DNA from 3 places in the Streptomyces sp. NBC_01515 genome. Region 2 is predicted to be linked to each of the others. Evidence: riboswitches for the same ligand, from Rfam matches in the RefSeq annotation. Region 2 holds a riboswitch; each other region holds the start of a gene.

Region 1 (3,270 bases), 6.9 Mb from region 2:
GTAGAGGTCACGGGCCGGGATGGCCTTCTTGGCGAGCCCCTGCGCCTCGGCCTTGCGGTACGCGGCGTCGAACTCGTCGCCCCACAGGTCGACCAGCTCGGGCACGTCGGCGGGGGAGAACAGCGACCAGTCGCCGTTCTCGTTCACCCGGCGCATGAACTCGTCCGGGATCCAGTGCGCGAGGTTCAGGTTGTGCGTACGGCGGGCGTCCTCACCCGTGTTGTCCCGCAGCTCCAGGAACTCCTCGATGTCGGAGTGCCAGGTCTCCAGGTACACCGCGGCGGCACCCTTGCGCCGGCCGCCCTGGTTCACCGCGGCGACCGAGGCGTCCAGCGTCTTCAGGAACGGGACGATGCCGTTGGAGTGCCCGTTCGTGCCCCGGATCAGCGAACCCCGGCTGCGGATGCGGGAGTACGACAGCCCGATGCCGCCGGCGTGCTTCGAGAGGCGGGCGACCTGGTGGTAGCGGTCGTAGATGGAGTCCAGCTCGTCCAGCGGGGAGTCGAGGAGGTAGCAGGACGACATCTGGGGGTGCCGGGTGCCGGAGTTGAAGAGCGTGGGGGAGGACGGGAGGTAGTCCAGGCGGCTCATCAGGCGGTAGAGCGCGGCCACTTCGTCCAGGGCGCGGGTGCTGTCGTCCTCGGCGAGACCGGCGGCCACGCGCAGCATGAAGTGCTGGGGGGTCTCGATGACCTTGCGGGTGATCGGGTGCCGCAGGAGGTAACGGCTGTACAGGGTGCGCAGGCCGAAGTAGCCGAAGCGGTCGTCGGCGCCCTCATCGAAGGAGGCGGCGATCAGCGCGTCGAGGCGGGCCGCGTGCAGCGTCGCGAACTCGGCGGTGCGGTCGGCGATGAGGCCCTCGCGGTGGCCCACGGCGACGGACTCGGTGAACGTCGTGACGCCCTGGGAGGCGGCCTCGGCGGCGATGCTGACCGTCAGCAGCCGGGCGGCCAGCCGGGAGTAGACCGGGTCCTCGGAGATGAGGCCGGCGGCCGCCTCCGTGGCCAGCTCGCGCAGTTCCGCCACGTCCGCGTGCGCGGACCGGCCGCGCAACGTGGCGGCGGCGACCCGGCCGGGGTCGGCGTCGGGGAGGTCGGCGGTCAGCTCGGTCAGGGTCCGCAGGATCGCGGTACCGGGGCCGTCGGCGCCCTGAACAGCCGTACCGGGAACGTCGGTTCCGGGTCCGGTCGCGGTCGCTACGATCGCCTCGTTCACCTGGGTCGCTGATGCCGGCTCTGCTGGCGCGATGGTCACGGTGGGGCTCTCCCTCGCTCGGCACGGGGCCTCGCCGAGGGCAGGCGGCAGTACACGAGCGCACGGGGCGTCGCGTCCACCGGCCCACTCCACGAGGCCCGGACGTCATGCGCCTGGCCGGGTGGCCGGACGCGAGCTGTCGGCAGGTCCTCGGACTGACCATGCGTGCATATGCACGTAAGTACACCGTTGCGGGACAGTTCCGGATTCGCACCGGATTCCCCTGCGGCGACAGCGAGCATGAGCATACATCTTGTGCTCGCCTGTCACGTCACCACCAGATGTTGTGTCGCGGTGGTTTCAGAGTGTCAGCTTGTAGGTGAGCAGAGTGAGATCGTCCAGGTGTGGCACGGGGTTCCAGTCGCGGTCGGGGGTGCGGACGAAACCCAGGCGTTCGTAGATGCGGTGGGCCGCGTGCATGGAACTCTGGGTCGACAGGACTACGGCCTCGCAGCCCTCGGTGGCTCGGGCACGGTCGATGCAGGCGCGGACGAGGGCCTCGCCTGCGCCTCGGCCGCGGGCGGTGCGGGCGATCGCCAGTGCGCGGATCTCTGTCTCGCCGGGTCGCGCTATGTCGGCGACCGGGCCGGGGCCGGGGACGAAGGTGACTCCGCCGAGGAGGTGGTCGCCCTCCACGGCGACGAGGACTTCGGCTGCTGCGGCTCGGCTTGCTACGTCCTTCAGTACGGGGAGGTAGGGGTCGTCGTCGCCGTAGTCGAGGAGGCCGTCGTCGAGGTAGGCGTGGGCTGTGAGGGTGCCGAGGTCTTCGTATTCGGTGGGGTTGGCTCGGCGGATGAGGATGTCCATGGGGGTCAGTGTGTACGAACAGCGGGCCGCCGAGGGGGGTGCTCCCGGTGGCCCGCTGCGGGTCGTGTGTGGCTGGTCGCGCAGTTCCCCGCGCCCCTGGGTGGGGACGGTCAGCCTGCGTTAGTGGGTTGCCCCTGCTGTTGCCGGAGGTAGTTCCACCTCTACGCCCGGGTCGCCCGCGTCCGCCGTGTAGTCGGCGGGGCTTGTCTCGTCCACGCCCTCGGGGGCCTTGAACGCCTTCAGCGCGAACGTGAGGACCACCGTCACCACGACGTTCATCACGAACGCCGTCAGGCCGATGTAGCCGATCTCGCCGATGCCGGGGATCTCCTTGGACGAGCCGCCGAAGTGGTCCTGGGTCGGGGAGGCGACCCCGTACGCGGCGAGGGTGCCGTAGATCATGCCGACCGCCCAGCCGGTGAGGAGGGCCCAGCGGTGGGGCCAGCGGGTGAAGAGGCCGCCCACCAGGGACGGGAAGGTCTGGAGGATCCAGATGCCGCCCAGGAGCTGGAAGTTGATGGCGACCGTCTTGTCCATCGTCAGGACGAAGGCCAGGGCGCCCACCTTCACCAGGAGGGAGACGATCTTGGAGACCTTTGTCTCCTGGGCCGGGGTCGCGTCCGGCTTGATGAAGTCCTTGTAGATGTTGCGGGTGAAGAGGTTCGCCGCCGCGATGGACATGATCGCCGCGGGGACGAGGGCGCCGATGCCGATCGCCGCGAAGGCCACGCCCGCGAACCAGTCCGGGAACATGTTCTCGAACAGCTGCGGGATCGCCAACTGGCCGTTGGTGACCTTGACTCCGGCCGCGATCGCCATGAAGCCGAGCAGCGCGAGCAGGCCCAGCATCAGTGAATACAGCGGCAGGATCGTGGTGTTGCGGCGGATCACGTTGCGGCTCTTGGAGGAGAGCGTCGCGGTGATCGAGTGGGGGTACATGAACAGGGCCAGCGCCGAGCCCAACGCCAGTGTGGCGTACGTCCATTGGCCCGCCGGTGCGGGGACGAGTCCGCCCGCCCCGGCCGCCTTGAACTTGGCGCCCGCCGCGCTGAAGATGTCGTCGAAGCCGCCGAGCTTGATCGGGATGTAGATGATCGCCACCGTGATGACGAGGTAGATCAGCCCGTCCTTCACGAACGCGATCAGCGCGGGCGCCCGCAGGCCCGATGAATAGGTGTACGCCGCCAGCACCGCGAACGCGATCAGCAG
Region 2 (3,270 bases):
GAGACGGAGATCCTCGTAGACACCCACGTGCGGATACTTCTCCCGCCAGGGCCGCAGCGCGTCCGAGAGGCGTTGCGTCTCCTGGTCCTCCCAGCGTCCTCGGTCCTTCTCGGGCGGTGCGTACGGCATCCAGTGCTCGGCGGGCGAGGGCAGCCGCCAGGCGTGGACGACGTGCAGGCCGGTGTCGCGTCGGCAGGCGGCGTCGAAGGCGAAGTCGACGACGGCGCCGGGGAGTTCGCCGCCGTCGACCCCCAGCGTCACGCCGTACGGTGACCGCGGGCGACGGCTGTGGACGGACCCGCTCGGCACCAGCACCACCGGCCGCTCGGAGTGCTCGGCGACCCCGTGGGCCACGGAACCGAGGGCCAGGCCCGCGAAACCGCCCGTACCGCGCAGCCCGAGGACCGTGCAGTCCGCCTCGGCGGTCAGGGGGAGCAGGGCCGGCACGACCTCTCCGGTGAGGGCGACCACCTCGGCCCGGAGTTCGGGGTGGTCCTTCGCGAGGGACGTGACGAGGGCGTCGGGAGAGGGCTCGCGGAAGTAGGGCCAGGTGGTGAGGAGTTGCTCGTCGGGGAGTGTCGAGACGTGGACGACCCGCAGGGCGAGTCCACGCAACCCGGCTTCCGTTGCTGCCCAGTCGGCCGCGATGCGACTGTCCGCGGAACCGTCGACACCGACAACGATCAGTTGGGCCATGGCCGTTGGACCTCCGTGCGAGCGGGTCGGGGCCTCTACGATCCGCCGCGCGGAGCGTGCCGCACAGGGGTCGGACGGAACCGGGGGAAAGTCCAGCGGTACCGGTACAGAGCGGCAGTGGTTCAGGAGCACCTCCGTGCCGCACCCCGCAGCGGGAGCCGACCGCCGATCTTGATACGTTGGCCGGGCCAGTCGCGCCACAACCGAGGCCAGGGAATCCGGTGGGAATCCGGAACTGACGCGCAGCGGTGAGGGGGACGGGCGGGGCAATCCACGCCACTGGGGCGACGCGGGCCGGCCGAGGGAGCCGGTGTGCGACGCGCCGGGAAGGCGCCCCGTCCGGACGAACCCGAGTCCGAAGACCTGCTGGCACCTTCTCGCCCTCGGCGAGGGGGAGTTCGTAGGCCAGGCTCCGCGTTCGAGCCCCGACAGGCAAGGCATGCCCGTGATCCGTACCGCCCCCGTCCCACTGCGCCGCCGTACCGCGGCCCTCCTCGTCGCGCCCGCCCTGCTGCTCACCGCGTGCGGCGGATCCGACGGCGACAGCGCCGACGGCGAGACGGAGAAGTCCGCCGCGGGCTTCCCGCTCACGCTCACCGACTGCGGGCACAAGGTCACGGTGAAGTCGGCCCCCGAGCGGGTCGTCTCCCTCAACCAGGGCACCACCGAGATCCTGCTCTCCCTCGGCCTCGCCGACCGCATCGCCGGCACCGCCACCTGGACCGACCCGGTGCTCAAGGGCCTGGAGAAGGCGAACGCGAGCGTGCCGCGCCTCGCCGACAACGCCCCCTCCTTCGAGAAGGTCCTCGACGCCGAACCCGACTTCGTCACCGCCTCCTTCGTCTCGACGCTCGGCAAGGGCGGAGTCGCGACCCGCGAACAGTTCGAGAAGCTGGGCGTGCCGACGTACGTCTCGCCGTCCGACTGCGCGGGCAAGGACAACGACAGCGGTGGCGACGGTTCGCGCAGCACACCGCTCACGCTCGACAGCGTCTACGGCGAGATACGCGACCTGTCCCGCGCGATGGGCGTGAAGGCGCGCGGCGACCAGCTCGTGGCCCAGCTGAAGGCGCGGGTGACCAAGGCCACCACCGGCCTCGACGCCTCCGACACCACCCTCATGTACTGGTTCGCCAACGCTCAGTCGCCCTACCTGGCGGGCTGCTGCGGCGCCCCCGGCGCCATCACCCGCACCGTCGGAGCGAAGAACGCCTTCTCCGACACCCACGACGAGTGGCCCCAGATCAACTGGGAGACCGTCGCCGACCGCGACCCCGACGTCATCGTCCTCGGCGATCTGACCCGCAAGTCGCAGACCGCCGAGACCGCCAAGGCGAAGATCCACTTCCTGGAGACCAACGCGGCCACCCGCAACCTCACCGCCGTCAAGAAGAAGCGGTACATCCTGCTCAGCGGCCAGGCGATGAACCCCTCCATCCGCACCGTCGAAGGGATCGAGCAGGTCGCCGCAGGCCTGCGCGACTTCGGACTCGCCAAGTGACCGTCCGCACCCTGCTGTTGACGGGTGGCGGGCTCATCGCGCTGCTGGTCTCCGTGGCCTTCGCGGTGACCATCGGCCCCGCCGACATCTCCACGGCCGACGTGTGGGCGTCCATCGCGTCCCACCTCGGCGGCGGCGAGAGCACGCTCGCCCCGCTCAGGGACGGCATCGTCTGGGACCTGCGCATGCCGCGCACGCTGCTCGCCGCCGTCTGCGGTGCCGGGCTCGCGTTGTGCGGCGCGGTCATGCAGTCCCTGCTGCGCAATCCGCTGGCGGACCCGTTCGTGCTCGGCGTCTCGTCCGGGGCGTCCACGGGGGCGGTCGCTGTGGTCGTGCTCGGGGTGGGCGGCGGGGCGGTGTCGCTGGCGGCGGGCGCGTTCGTCGGTGCCCTGCTCTCCTTCGGGCTGGTGATGCTGCTCAGCCACAGCCTCGGCGCGAGCATGGACCGGGTGGTGCTGTCCGGCGTGGCGGCCATGCAACTCTTCTCCGCGCTCACGTCGTTCACGGTGCTGACGTCGGCGGACGCCGAGACCACCAAGGGTGTGCTCTTCTGGCTGCTCGGCTCGCTGTCCGGCGCGGACTGGGGTCAAGTGCTGCTGTGCGCGGGCGCGTTGGCGCTCGTGCTGGTCGTCTGCCTGGGCCATGCCACCACGTTGGACGCGTTCGCCTTCGGCGAGGAGGCAGCGGCAGGCCTCGGCGTGAACGTCGCCCGAACCCGGCTGATCCTGCTGTGCGCCACCGCGCTGCTCACCGCCGTCCTGGTCAGCTGCGCCGGGGCGATCGGCTTCGTCGGCCTGGTCCTGCCGCATGTCACCCGTGCGTTGACCGGTTCCGGGCATGTACGACTGCTGCCGGTCACCACGCTGACCGGAGCCGTCTTCCTGGTGTGGGTGGACACCCTCGCCCGTACCGTCGTCGATCCCCAGGAGGTGCCGGTGGGGGTGGTGACGTCACTGATCGGCGTACCCGCGTTCGTGATTGTCCTGCACCGAGGTCGGAGCAAGACATGAGCACCCGCGCTCCGGACACCGGCCTGCACGCGGACCGGGTGGCCCGCCGCACCGACGGCCAAC
Region 3 (3,270 bases), 2.5 Mb from region 2:
GTCGGCCTGCCGTCCAGTTCCTCGCACGCCCTGATGGGCGGTCTGATCGGCGCCACCATCGCCTCGGCCGGCACCGGCGCGGTCCACGGCGACGTCCTGGTCACCAAGGTCCTGCTCCCGGCGGTCGCCGCCCCGATCGTCGCGGGCATCGCGGCGATGCTCGCCACCCGCTTCTCCTACGCCCTGAGCCGCAACGCCGGGGGCAAGGCCGCCGACAGGGGCTTCCGCGCCGGCCAGATCGCCTCCGCCGGACTGGTCTCGCTGGCCCACGGCACGAACGACGCGCAGAAGACGATGGGCATCATCACCCTGGCCCTGATCGCCGGCGGCTCCATCGCCCCCGACTCGGACCCGCCCACCTGGGTCATCCTCTCCGCGGGCCTCGCCATCGCGATGGGCACCTACATCGGCGGCTGGCGCATCATCCGCACCATGGGCAAGGGCCTGACCGACCTCCAGCCGCAGCAGGGCTTCGCCGCCCAGACCAGCGCCGCCGCGGTCATCCTGGCCTCCTCGCACATCGGCTTCTCGCTCTCCACCACGCACGCCGTCTCCGGCTCGGTGATGGGCGCGGGCCTCGGCCGCAAGGGCGGGGTCGTCCGCTGGTCGACCGCGACCCGGATGTTCGTCGCCTGGGGTCTGACGCTGCCGGCCGCCGCGCTGGTCGGCGCGCTCGCCGAGTCCGTGACCGACCTCGGCGACTGGGGCACCGCGCTGGTGGCCGTCTTCCTGGTCGCCTCCAGCGCCGGCATCTGGCTGCTCTCCCGCCGCCAGGTCGTCGACGCCTCGAACGTCAACGAGATCGACGAACCGGCCGGCGTGATCACCACCGCGATCGCCGCCGTGACCCCGCCGCCCCCGTCGGTCGCCCTCTCCGAAGGCCTCACGGCGACGATCCCCTCGCCGCCCGTGAACCCGGCCCCCATCGTGCAGTCCGACCCGGCGACACCGCCGGCCGCCGCCGTCTGAGCCCCGCGCCCCGGACACGAAGGAACGAATCAGCATGCACATCGACTGGGCAGCCCTCGGCTCCGTCTTCGGCGTCAGCCTCGTCGCCACCGTCTCCCTGGTGGCCGTCTTCACCCTCGGCATCGTCGGCCTCTCCCGCCGCGAACGCGCCACCGCCCAGGGCGACTCCGCGCCCCTCGCCCTGACCGGCGCGTACGCCTGCTTCGCGGCCTGCGCGGCGGCGGTGGCGTACGGGATCTATCTGATCGTGGCCTGACCGGCCGCCAGTCGAACGGAACGTGGGGTGCGGGACGGATCGCCGTCCCGCACCCCACGTCCGCGTGACCCCTCCGATCCCTCGCGTGTGGGCATCAGCACACTCCGTCCCCGCAGGTCAACAGCAAGTTGACGGCCCTTCCAACAGCATGGTGGACTGCCGGAGCCATATACGGCGGCAGGAGAGGAAGCCGGTGCGAATCCGGCGCGGTCCCGCCACTGTCACCGGGGTAGACACCCCCGGGAGCCAGGAACTCTCACCGCCGGTCTCGTCGAACCAGGGCGTGGACACCCTGAGTGAGGACATATCGCCATGCTCGGCTGTCGTTCGAGGTCCCGTACCCGCACCGTGTCCGATCCAGCGATCGGCTGACCCGATGCGTGCCGATCGCGTCTTCGCGTACGGCGCCGCCGCCGGCCTCCTCGGTGACCACCTGCTCGGCGATCCCCGCCGCGGGCATCCGGTCGCCGCCTTCGGCCGTGCCGCGGGCGCCGTGGAACAGGTGCTGTGGCGCGACCACCGGGGCTGGGGCGCCCTGCACACCGCCGTGTGCGTCGGTGGCACCATCACCCTCGCCGCCGCGGCCACTTCGGCCCTACGACCGTCCCGTACGGCCTCTGCCGCCCTCACCGCCGCCGCCACCTGGGCCGTCGTCGGCGGGACCTCCCTCGCGCGCGAGGCCGGGGTCATCGGGCGGGCGCTGGAGGCCGGTGACATCGACGGTGCGCGGGCCCGGCTCCCCCACCTCTGCGGGCGGGACCCGCAGTCCCTCGACGCCGACGGGATCGCCCGGGCCGTCGTCGAGTCCGTCGCCGAGAACACCTCCGACGCGGTCGTCGGCGCCCTGGTCTGGGGCGGCATCGCGGGCGTCCCGGGCCTGGTCGGCTTCCGGGCCGTGAACACCCTCGACGCGATGGTCGGCCACAAGTCGGCCAAGTACCGCCGCTACGGCTGGGCTTCGGCCCGCCTCGACGACGTCGCCGGCTGGCCGGGCGCCCGCCTCACCGCCGCCCTCGCGACCGTCGCGGGCGGCGACCCGCGCGGCGCCGCCCGCGCCTGGCGCACCGACGCCCGCAAACACCCCAGCCCCAACGCAGGCCCCGTGGAGGCCTCCTTCGCGGGAGCCCTCGGCGTACGCCTCGGCGGGACGCTCTCCTACGGCGGCCGGGTCGAGCACCGGCCCGTGCTGAACGGCGACGGACGCGCCGTCGCCGTACCGGACATCGCGCGTGCCGTACGGCTGTCCCGGCGCGTCGGTCTGCTCGCGCTCGGGGTCAGTGTCGCCGGGCGGCTGCTGGTGAAGGGGCTGAAGTCATGAGCGGCGGTGGGTTGTTGGTGGCCGGCACCACCTCGGACGCCGGGAAGAGTGTCGTCACCGCCGGGATCTGCCGGTGGCTGGTGCGGCAGGGTGTGAAGGTCGCGCCGTTCAAGGCGCAGAACATGTCCCTGAATTCGTTCGTGACGCGCGAGGGTGCCGAGATCGGGCGGGCGCAGGCCATGCAGGCCCAGGCGTGCCGGATCGAGCCGACCGCGCTGATGAATCCCGTGCTGCTGAAGCCGGGCAGCGACCGCACCAGCCAAGTCGTGCTGATGGGCAGGCCCGTTGGCGAGATGAGTGCCCGCGGCTATCACGGCGGGCGGCAAGAGGCCCTGCTCGGGACCGTGTTGGACTGTCTCGCCGAGTTGCGGGGCACGTATGACGCGGTGATCTGTGAGGGGGCCGGTTCGCCCGCGGAGATCAATCTGCGGCGGACCGACATCGTGAACATGGGCATCGCGCGCAATGCCCGACTGCCCGTGCTCGTGGTCGGCGACATCGACCGCGGGGGCGTCTTCGCCTCCTTCTTCGGGACCGTCGCGCTGCTCAGCCCCGAGGACCAGGCCTTCGTCGCCGGGTTCCTCGTCAACAAGTTCCGGGGCGATGTATCGCTGCTGGAACCGGGGTTGGAGATGCTGCTCGGCCTCACCGGGCGGCGGACGTACGGCGTGCTGCCGTTCCGGCACGGGCTCGGGATCGACGAGGAGGACGGGCTGCGGATCTCGCT

Evidence for each region. Region 2 has a riboswitch for cobalamin ahead of OG407_RS02255 (ABC transporter substrate-binding protein). Riboswitches for the same ligand answer to the same signal wherever they lie in the genome.
Region 1: another riboswitch for cobalamin. It lies ahead of OG407_RS33945 (ribonucleoside-diphosphate reductase subunit alpha); the one in region 2 lies ahead of OG407_RS02255 (ABC transporter substrate-binding protein).
Region 3: another riboswitch for cobalamin. It lies ahead of OG407_RS13825 (cobalamin biosynthesis protein); the one in region 2 lies ahead of OG407_RS02255 (ABC transporter substrate-binding protein).

The regions. Positions count from the first base shown of each region.
Region 1 is NZ_CP109416.1:7,464,483-7,467,752, forward strand. It holds gene OG407_RS33945 (ribonucleoside-diphosphate reductase subunit alpha) at 1-1,254, opposite strand, end outside; cobalamin riboswitch at 1,378-1,509, opposite strand; gene OG407_RS33950 (GNAT family N-acetyltransferase) at 1,555-2,061, opposite strand; gene mctP (monocarboxylate uptake permease MctP) at 2,182-3,270, opposite strand, start outside.
Region 2 is NZ_CP109416.1:584,606-587,875, reverse strand. It holds gene OG407_RS02260 (universal stress protein) at 1-696, opposite strand, end outside; cobalamin riboswitch at 869-1,082, shown strand; gene OG407_RS02255 (ABC transporter substrate-binding protein) at 1,136-2,197, shown strand; gene OG407_RS02250 (FecCD family ABC transporter permease) at 2,194-3,207, shown strand; gene OG407_RS02245 (ABC transporter ATP-binding protein) at 3,204-3,270, shown strand, end outside.
Region 3 is NZ_CP109416.1:3,123,081-3,126,350, forward strand. It holds gene OG407_RS13815 (anion permease) at 1-969, shown strand, start outside; gene OG407_RS13820 (hypothetical protein) at 1,004-1,225, shown strand; cobalamin riboswitch at 1,360-1,502, shown strand; gene OG407_RS13825 (cobalamin biosynthesis protein) at 1,602-2,543, shown strand; gene OG407_RS13830 (cobyric acid synthase) at 2,540-3,270, shown strand, end outside.